DNA from 3 places in the Aminobacter sp. MDW-2 genome. Region 3 is predicted to be linked to each of the others. Evidence: predicted binding sites of a transcription regulator. Region 3 holds the regulator's gene; each other region holds the start of a gene.
What was found. The regulator HrcA, encoded in region 3, represses chaperone genes, less so after heat shock. The targets are predictions, from matches to a motif close to GTTAGCACTCNCNNNNNGNGAGTGCTAAC.

Region 1 (3,274 bases), 1.4 Mb from region 3:
AGAAGTCCATGCCACCGCCGGGCATCGCCGGCAGCGGCGCGTCCTTCTTCGGCTTCTCGGCCACCATCGCCTCGGTGGTGACCAGCAAGCCAGCGACGGATGCCGCGTCCTGAAGTGCGGTGCGCACCACCTTCACCGGATCGATGACGCCCTGTGTGTAGAGGTCGCCAAACTCATTGGTTTGTGCGTTCCAGCCATAGCCGAACTCGGCCTTGTCGCGCAGCTTGCCGACGATGATCGAGCCTTCGGCGCCAGCGTTTTCCGCAATCTGTCGCACCGGCGCTTCGAGGGCGCGCCGCACGATCTCGATGCCGTGTTTCTGGTCGGAATTGTCGGCCTGGACATTGTCGAGCGCCTTCACTGCGCGCAGCAAGGCAACGCCGCCGCCCGGCAACACACCTTCTTCGACGGCGGCGCGGGTGGCATGCATGGCGTCATCGACGCGATCCTTGCGCTCCTTCACCTCGACCTCGGTCGAGCCGCCGACGCGAATGACGGCGACGCCCCCGGCGAGCTTGGCGAGGCGTTCCTGCAGCTTCTCACGATCGTAGTCCGAAGTGGTCTCTTCGATCTGGGCCTTGATCTGGGCAACACGCCCCTGGATCTCGGTCTTGGAGCCGGCGCCGTCAACGATGGTGGTGTTTTCCTTCTCGACGACCACCTTCTTCGCGCGGCCCAGCATGTTCAGCGTTACATTCTCGAGTTTGATGCCGAGATCTTCCGAGATCGCCGTGCCGCCGGTCAGAATAGCAATGTCTTCCAGCATCGCCTTGCGGCGATCGCCGAAGCCAGGCGCCTTGACGGCCACGACCTTGAGGCCGCCACGCAGCTTGTTGACGACGAGCGTGGCTAAGGCCTCGCCCTCGACGTCCTCCGCGATGATCAGCAGCGGCTTGCCGGATTGGACCACCGCTTCCAGAACCGGAAGCAGCGCCTGCAGGTTGGACAGCTTCTTTTCGTGGATCAGCACGTAAGGTTCGTCGAGCTCGACGCGCATCTTGTCCTGGTTGGTGATGAAATACGGGCTGAGATAACCGCGATCGAATTGCATGCCCTCGACGACTTCGAGCTCGGTCACCGCGGTCTTGGCCTCCTCGACGGTGATGACACCCTCGTTGCCGACCTTTTCCATGGCCTCGGCAAGGAAACGGCCGATTTCGGCGTCACCATTGGCCGAGATGGTCCCCACCTGGGCGATCTCGTCGTTCTTGGTCACCTTGCGCGCATTGACCTTGAGTTCCGCGACCACGGCGTCGACCGCCTTGTCGATGCCACGCTTCAGGTCCATCGGGTTCATTCCGGAAGCGACAGCTTTGGCGCCTTCCTTGACAATCGCCTGGGCAAGCACGGTCGCCGTTGTGGTTCCGTCGCCGGCGATGTCGCTGGTCTTGGACGCGACCTCGCGCACCATTTGCGCGCCCATGTTCTCGAATTTGTCCTCCAGCTCGATCTCCTTGGCGACGGTGACGCCGTCCTTGGTGATGCGAGGGGCGCCGAACGACTTGTCGATCACAACGTTGCGGCCCTTGGGACCGAGCGTGACCTTCACAGCGTTGGCGAGAATGTCGACACCGCGCAGCATCTTCTCGCGGGCTTCGGTGTGGAATTTGACTTCCTTAGCAGCCATTTTTCTTGCTCCTTCTCAAAACGGCAGGTTCCACTCAGGCGGCCTTCTTCGCCTGGACCGCGGCATCGATCACGCCCATGACGTCGGACTCCTTCATGATCAGGAGATCCTCTCCATTGAGCCTGATCTCGGTGCCGGACCATTTGCCGAACAGGATGCGGTCGCCAACCTTGACGTCGAGCGACAGCAACTGGCCGCTGTCGTCGCGGGCGCCCGGACCAACGGCGATGACCTCGCCTTCCTGCGGCTTTTCCTTGGCGGTGTCGGGGATGATGATGCCGCCGGCCGTTTTTTCCTCGGCCTCGATGCGGCGGACCAGAATACGGTCGTGCAATGGACGGAACGTCATGTCGTTCTCCTCATGGACAAACAGATTTTTGAGGTTCCTCCGCGCCGCATCCGAAGCGGTGCCGGCGCGGGGTGCGCGCGACCCTCTTCGGCATCGCGCGCAATCGATCTGGGTGAGGTGTTTTCGAGTTTCAAGAGGTGGCTGCAAAAATTCCAGCGCTCAGGTTTGCCGAGTGCTAGCGCGCTGAATTCATGCAGCTATCCGCCGCGAAGCCGTGAAAGCGGGGCTTGCAATTTCGTTCGAATTCTCCAAATTTTTCTGTCCGACGGTGGTTCGCCTGGGACCATCGTCGGATCGTCAACGCAAGGAGATTTTTGTAACGGAGGACCATCGATGGAACGAACTGTCCCGACGATTATCCCCTCGACCGCCCCTGAAATCACGGATCTGTCACTGGACCGTCTGCTTTTCCCGGCCCGGTTCTTCAGCCATCCCGACGACGTGATAACGGACGATCAACTCGGCATTGAGGAAAAGCGCGCCATTCTTGCCTCCTGGGCATCGGATGCATGCGCGGTCGAATCCATACCGGCCCTGCGCAAGCCACCAGGCATTGCGGCCCCGGTGACTTTCGATGCCGTCATGGATGCGCTTCGCCGGCTCGATGAAATCCGCGCCGACGTCGCTTGCAAATTCGACCAGAGCGGCAACCGCGAACGCCCGGAAAGATTGGACGCTTGATGGTGACCGAGAAGAAGCTTGTGGTCAGCAGGGAATTCCGGCTCCAGATGGAGGGTTACGGCCTCACGACCGCGGAGATCCATTATCACCTTCCTGATTACCCGCGGTTGTTGCAGCTTTATGTCTGGCAGGAATACGACCTCGCACCGGAATTCCCAACGCTGAGAGGTTTCCTGAGCTACTGGGAACAGGAACTTGAAGGTGCGCTGCATTCCGTGCGCGTTGCCCACCACCGCCTGATCAAACCTGCCGAGTGGCAGGCAGTGGATGGGGTATTTACGATTCAGTGAGCACCGGGGCCCGGTGCAGCCGGGCCCTCTGTCTCCTCATCGTCGGGTTCAATCAAGTCGATCAGTGCCGCAACCCGCGTTCCGGGCAGAGGGCGGCCTTGCCCCATCAACGCGTCGTCGCCGAACGCCCACCCCCACGCCTCCCTGAGTTCCGCGAGCGAAGCGCCGGACAGGATCACTTGTGCAATCATCGTATCGTCCACCGGCCCGAGGACCGAGACAACGTCTTCCCGCGTCATGGTCATCGCTAACTCCATCGATTTGCCAGCAGACTAGATGGGCATTGGACGGAGCGCTTTCCAGCGGCCCCAGCCTGTGAACCCACCA
Region 2 (3,274 bases), 170 kb from region 3:
TCGTCCGGGCGCAGCAGACCTGGGATCGGGCGTTTGCCTGCAACATCGCCAAAGCGCGGACGGCCGACAGCTCGCCGCTGGTGATCGGCATCATCGGCCGCGGACATCTCGAATTTGGCCATGGCACGCCGTTCCAGCTGAAAGATCTCGGCGTCGACAAGGTGACGACGCTGCTGCCCAACGACACGGCGCAGGTCGACCAGGGCAAGGTCGGGGGAATTGCCCGGGCGCTGTTCCGGCTGCTGCCTCAAGCCGACGCCAGGCCAGCCGCCTGACGCGGGCAGAAGCTGCTTTTGGCAAAAGCTCTCCAGAAAAGAAAAAAGCGGGCATAGGCCCGCTTCCCTCTGGCTCCTGAAACTTGCATGCCGCCGGTACATTCGTGGTCGGCCAGCTGTCAATCAGGGCAAATGCAGCATTCCGCGGCAAAACCCACCATCGTATCTCGATGAGCGTTTCGCTCCCGGCGGAGTGCCGATGAGCCTTCATATGGGGAGGGATGTTCTACAAAACAATAGGCTAGCTGACAGCAAGGCCGGCATTCTTGATCGTACATCGACCGACTGGCATCCTGCCCCGCGCATCGGCCCGAAAATCGGAGTCGTTTTTCGGAAAGCACGACGCCCAGGTGCGTACACATGGGCTGACGCTCCAGGCAGGATTGGCAGTCAGGTGATGCGCTTGCTACTTTGCGGCGCGCGCCACGCGCTTCTTCTTGGCTTCTACGGGTTTCAGGGCCTCGGCAGCGCGGTCAGCCTCGTCCTTGGCCAAGCGCAATTCCCGCAACTTTGCCGTCTTGATGGCCCGAGCCTTTGCTTCTGACTGATAATCAGCCATGGCGCTGTTGCGCTCTGCTGCCTTCTTCTGTGCCTCGATCGAACGGGACTGCGCTTTTTCCAGAAAATTTTCCATGGCTACATCCAATATCTGAAATCCTCTTCGTGCGCGGAAAATAAAAATTCCACTGCACCTTAAATAGGGTTTCTCGACCTGGAATTCAAATTCCCAGCCTATTTGCACTGAATCATAATTTTAATCCGCCCCCTGGCGCCTGTTATTTTTGAATACTCTCGTGCATAGCGAATAATTTTTGGCACTCCTGTCATTCGAGTGCCAAAGGGCGTATATAGGACATGCGGTCCCCTATGCGCCGGCTGCAGAAAGAACATTCATGAAATTCCGACCACTTCACGACCGCGTCGTCATTCGGCGCGCCGAAGGCGATATCAAATCCAAGGGCGGCATCATCATCCCCGACAATGCCAAGGAAAAGCCCCAGCAGGGCGAAGTCCTTGCCGTTGGCCCGGGCACCCGCGACGAAAGCGGCAATCTGATCCCGCTCGACGTCAAGGCCGGCGACACAGTGCTGTTCGGCAAATGGTCGGGCACGGAGGTCAAGATCGACGGCGCGGATCTCCTGATCATCAAGGAGGCCGACATCATGGGCATCGTCGACACGAGCGAAGCCGCCAAGAAAGCCGCCTGATCCGGCTTTGCGACCTCAAGAACGAACTGGACGAAAATCATGCCTGCCAAGGAAATCAAATTCTCGACCGATGCCCGCGACCGCATGTTGCGTGGCGTCGAGCTGCTCAACAACGCCGTCAAGGTGACGCTCGGCCCTAAAGGCCGCAACGTCATCATCGACCGCGCTTATGGCGCGCCGCGCATCACCAAGGACGGCGTCACCGTCGCCAAGGAGATTGAGCTATCCGACAAGTTCGAGAACATGGGCGCGCAGATGGTGCGGGAAGTGGCCTCGAAGACCAACGACCTCGCCGGTGATGGCACAACGACGGCAACCGTGCTGGCTGCATCCATCCTCCGCGAAGGCGCCAAGCTGGTGGCCGCCGGCATGAACCCGATGGACCTCAAGCGCGGCATCGATCTTGCCGTGGCTGCCGTGGTCAAGGACATCCATGCGCGCGCCAAGAAGGTCAAGTCTTCGGACGAGATCGCCCAGGTCGGCACCATCGCCGCCAATGGCGATACCTCTGTCGGCGCTATGATCGCCAAGGCCATGGACAAGGTCGGCAATGAGGGCGTCATCACCGTAGAGGAAGCAAAGACCGCCGAGACAGAACTCGACGTCGTCGAAGGCATGCAGTTCGACCGCGGTTACCTCAGCCCCTACTTCGTCACCAATGCCGACAAGATGCGTGCCGAACTGGAAGACCCCTACATCCTCATCCACGAGAAGAAACTCGGCAATCTGCAGGCCCTGCTGCCAATCCTCGAAGCGGTGGTGCAGAGCGGCAGGCCGCTGCTCATCATCTCCGAAGACGTCGAAGGCGAGGCCTTGGCCACGCTCGTCGTCAACAAGCTGCGTGGCGGCCTGAAGGTCGCCGCCGTCAAGGCACCTGGCTTCGGCGATCGCCGCAAGTCGATGCTGGAAGACATTGCTGTCCTGACCGCCGGCCAGATGATCTCGGAGGATCTCGGCATCAAGCTCGAGAACGTCACCATCGAGATGCTCGGCCGGGCCAAGCGCGTGCTCATCGACAAGGACACGACAACCATCATCGACGGCTCCGGCGGCAAGGACGGTATTGCCGCCCGGATCGCACAGCTGAAGATGCAGATCGAGGAAAGCACCTCCGACTACGACAAGGAGAAGCTGCAGGAACGCCTGGCGAAGCTCGCTGGTGGGGTCGCCGTCATCCGCGTCGGCGGAGCGACCGAAACCGAGGTCAAGGAAAAGAAGGATCGCATCGATGATGCGCTGAACGCCACGCGTGCTGCCGTCGAAGAAGGCATCGTCGCCGGTGGCGGCGTGGCCCTGCTGCGGGCCAAGGCAGCGCTTGAGACGCTCACCGGAGCGAACGCCGACGTCACCGCCGGCATTTCGATCGTGCTGAAGGCGCTCGAGGCGCCGATCCGGCAGATCGCCGACAACGCCGGCGTCGAAGGCTCCGTCGTCGTCGGCAAGCTGATGGAAAGCAAGGATGCCAATCTGGGCTTCAATGCGCAGACAGAAGCCTATGTCGACATGATCAAGGCCGGCATCGTCGATCCCGCCAAGGTCGTTCGCACGGCCCTGCAGGATGCCGGCTCGGTCGCCGCCCTGCTGATCACCGCCGAAGCCATGATCGCCGACAGTCCGGCGAAGGAAGCCTCCAACGGCGGCAGCCCAGCCGGCATGGGTTACTAAGCGACACCTGAACCATCTGGCCGCGACACGGCTGGATGGTGACTTCCCACCATCAACAAGGAACGTTTCCATGGCTATGCAGAGCAACCAGAAGCAGTCCCTCGCCGCACGTTGGGAAAGCTACCA
Region 3 (3,274 bases):
CTCGAAGGTCGTGCCAGTCTCGTCGGGTTCGGGCAGGCCGTATTCCTTGGCCGACTTGGCCCCGATGCCGAACGGCGCCATCAGGTTGGCGAATTCGCGCAGTTTGCCGGCATTGTGGCTGGCGATCACGATCTCATTGTCGGCAAGCTTGCGCATCAAAGGCCCCATAGTTTCGGCTCGGCGATCTCGAGCGAATTGCCACTGGGATCGCGGAAATAGATGGAACGGCCGCCATTGGGCCATTCGAAATCGGCTTCGATGGCTATACCCTCGCCTTCGAGCCGCGTCTTCCAGTCCTCGACTTCTTCGGCCGTGCCGGCAAAGCACAGATGCCCCGGGCCTGACGTACCATGCGGCGGCACCGGCAGCCTGGCATCGGGCTTCGGTGGCTGCCGCGTCGCCTCGGCGTAAAAGAGCAGAAGCACGCCCTGGCCGCAGCGGAAGAACACATGCCGCCCCGGCACCTTGGCGATCCGCTCCAGTCCCATCACCTCGCCGTAGAAGTTTTCTGCGGCATCGAGGTCGGTGACATAGAGCGCGGATTCGAGGATCGCCGAGGGCTGCATGGCGAGAGCCTCAGCCCACCGCCATCTTCTGCAGGTCGACCAGACGCGCAATGCCCTTGCGGGCGAGGCCCATCAGCTGCAGGAACTCTTCCTCCGAGAACGGCGTACCTTCGGCGGTGCCCTGGATCTCGACGATGCCGCCCTTGCCGGTCATGACGAAATTGGCGTCGGTGCCGGCCGAGGAATCCTCGAGATAGTCGAGGTCGATGACCGGCTGCCCATCATGGATACCGCAGGAGATCGCCGCGACATGGTCCTTCAGCACCTTGTCGATGCTGACCATCTGGCGCGCTTCCATCCAGCGCAGGCAATCGTACAGCGCGATCCACGCGCCGGTGATCGAGGCCGTGCGGGTGCCGCCATCGGCCTGGATGACGTCGCAGTCGACGGTGATCTGGCGCTCGCCGAGCGCCTGCATGTCTACCACGGCCCGCAGCGAGCGGCCGATCAGGCGCTGGATTTCCAGCGTGCGGCCGCCCTGCTTGCCGGAAGAGGCTTCGCGGCGCATGCGTTCGCCGGTCGAGCGCGGCAGCATGCCGTACTCGGCCGTCACCCAGCCCTTGCCGGTGTTGCGCATCCAGCCCGGCACCTTCTCTTCAAGGCTCGCCGTGCACAGCACATGGGTGTCGCCGAACTTGACTAGGCACGAGCCTTCGGCGTGCTTGGAGATGTTGCGCTCGAAGGAGATGGCGCGCATTTCGTCGAACTGGCGTTTGGAGGGGCGCATACGGCTACTTTCTATGGCGAAATCGGAAATTGTTGCCGGCTTGTAGCCCCATGGCCGGACCAGCGCAAAGGAAAACCGGTTCCGTGGCTGGAGCTGTTGTGTTCGCGGCCATGCGGTCTATATCATTTTGGACGGAGACCATGAAGCAGATGACCAAAGCGGTACCCGATCCCACGCTGCAATCGCTCGATATGCGGTCGCGTGACATCTTCCGGCGCATCGTCGATTCCTATCTCAGGGATGGCGAGCCCGTGGGCTCGCGTAACCTGTCGCGCATGCTGCCGTCGTCGCTGTCGCCGGCGACCGTCCGCAACGTGATGAGCGATCTCGAGCAGCTCGGCCTCGTCTACGCGCCGCACATCTCCGCCGGCCGCCTGCCGACGCAAAAGGGGCTCAGGTTCTTCGTCGACGCCTTCATGGAGCTTGGCGATCTGCCTGACGACGAACGCCGGACGATCGAGGCGCAGGTCAAGGCTTCGGGCGAGGGCGCCACGCTGGAGCACATGCTGACCGAGGCGAGCCAGATGCTGTCGGGCATGTCGCGCGGCGCAGGCCTCGTCCTCGCCGCCAAGAACGAGGTCGCGCTCAAGCACATCGAGTTCATCCAGCTCGAACCGACCAAGGCGCTCGCCGTGCTGGTGTCGCAGAATGGCGATGTCGAGAACCGTGTCGTCGAGCTGCCGCTCGGCGTCACCGTTTCGCAACTGCACGAAGCGTCGAACTTCCTGAATGCCCATATTCGAGGCCGTACCCTTGCCGAGGCCCGGCTGGAGATCGCCCGTATCAAGGACGAGACCAAGGCAGCCCTCGACACGCTGTCGCAGGACCTCGTCGAAAAGGGTCTCGCCGTCTGGGCCGGCGCCGAGAGCGGCCTGCCGGCGCGCCTGATCGTGCGCGGCCGCGCCAATCTGCTCGAAAACGTCACCGCCCAGGCCGACATCGAACTGCTCAAGCACCTGTTCGAGGACATGGAAACCCAGGACGGGCTGATCCAGTTGCTCGACCTCGCCGAGGAAGGCTCGGGCGTGCGCATCTTCATCGGCTCGGAAAACCGGCTGTTTTCGCTGTCCGGCTCGTCGCTGGTCGTCGCGCCCTATCGCGACAAGGACGCTCGCGTGGTCGGCGCGCTCGGCGTCATCGGACCGACCCGGCTCAATTATGCCCGCATCGTGCCGATGGTCGACTATACGGCGCAGCTGATTTCGCGCATGCTGAGGTGAGCTGAAACTGCGGAGAACCGGACCATGGCACTCGAACAGATCAAGGCCCAGATAGCCGTGCTGCTCCAGGAAATGGTCAACCAGCCCGAGGATTCACACGAGTTGCAGGAACAGCTGCGCGAGAAGCTCTCCGAGTTGCGCGCCCAGGGCCTGCCGCTGCCCAAGGACCTCGTCGACCTCGAAAAGCGCCTCGATGACGATTTTTCCGAACAGGAAGAATGAGCAGTCGGGCGATCACGCCCCTTTGCTGGCCTTGTCCTGCTCGCCCCATGTCACCTGCCGGTAGTCGAAGCCATATTCCAGCGTTGGTTTGACGATGCGGAAATAGGGCGACAGGTCGAAGTCGCGCGGCGTGTAGAGCGAGTGGTGGCGGATGTGCATGATCTCCTGGCGCATGTAGGTCGACTGCGCCGAAGCGCGGCCGGGGGCGCGGGTGATCTCGGGCAGGATTGGATAGCGGATCTCACCATAGGCCTGCGCGATCATCGTCGAGCAGATGGCGCGTGTCGGGTCGCCGGAACCGAAGGCCAGCATGCGGCGGCGCCAGCGCACGGGCACCGGCGGCCGCGGAATGAAGTAGCGCAGCATGTCGGTGATGTTCTTGAGGTCGTATTTCAGCCCGAGCCTTTGCACCATGAACCTGACGACATGGTCGCGATCCTCCGGTGACAGGCCGTTGGCCCGGCAGATGCGGGTGTTGTAGGTGCGGTATTTCGACAGCGGCACGGCAACGCAGCCTTCTCCGAGATTGACCTCGATCA

Region 1: a site for HrcA is predicted at 2,128-2,156, ahead of groES (co-chaperone GroES). Genes of this name have one in related genera too.
Region 2: a site for HrcA is predicted at 1,087-1,115, ahead of H5P29_RS01310 (co-chaperone GroES). Genes of this name have one in related genera too.

Annotation. Positions count from the first base shown of each region.
Region 1 covers NZ_CP060197.1:4,510,253-4,513,526, forward strand. Annotated here, with positions in the region: gene groL (chaperonin GroEL) at 1-1,627, opposite strand, end outside; gene groES (co-chaperone GroES) at 1,662-1,976, opposite strand; gene H5P29_RS22230 (hypothetical protein) at 2,310-2,657, shown strand; gene H5P29_RS22235 (usg protein) at 2,657-2,947, shown strand; gene H5P29_RS22240 (hypothetical protein) at 2,941-3,192, opposite strand.
Region 2 covers NZ_CP060197.1:261,274-264,547, forward strand. Annotated here, with positions in the region: gene H5P29_RS01300 (ChaN family lipoprotein) at 1-275, shown strand, start outside; gene H5P29_RS01305 (hypothetical protein) at 682-909, opposite strand; gene H5P29_RS01310 (co-chaperone GroES) at 1,169-1,483, shown strand; gene groL (chaperonin GroEL) at 1,523-3,148, shown strand; gene H5P29_RS01320 (hypothetical protein) at 3,219-3,274, shown strand, end outside.
Region 3 covers NZ_CP060197.1:88,545-91,818, reverse strand. Annotated here, with positions in the region: gene rdgB (RdgB/HAM1 family non-canonical purine NTP pyrophosphatase) at 1-156, opposite strand, end outside; gene H5P29_RS00465 (VOC family protein) at 156-566, opposite strand; gene rph (ribonuclease PH) at 577-1,293, opposite strand; gene hrcA (heat-inducible transcriptional repressor HrcA) at 1,443-2,513, shown strand; gene H5P29_RS00450 (hypothetical protein) at 2,538-2,735, shown strand; gene H5P29_RS00445 (YiiX/YebB-like N1pC/P60 family cysteine hydrolase) at 2,748-3,274, opposite strand, start outside.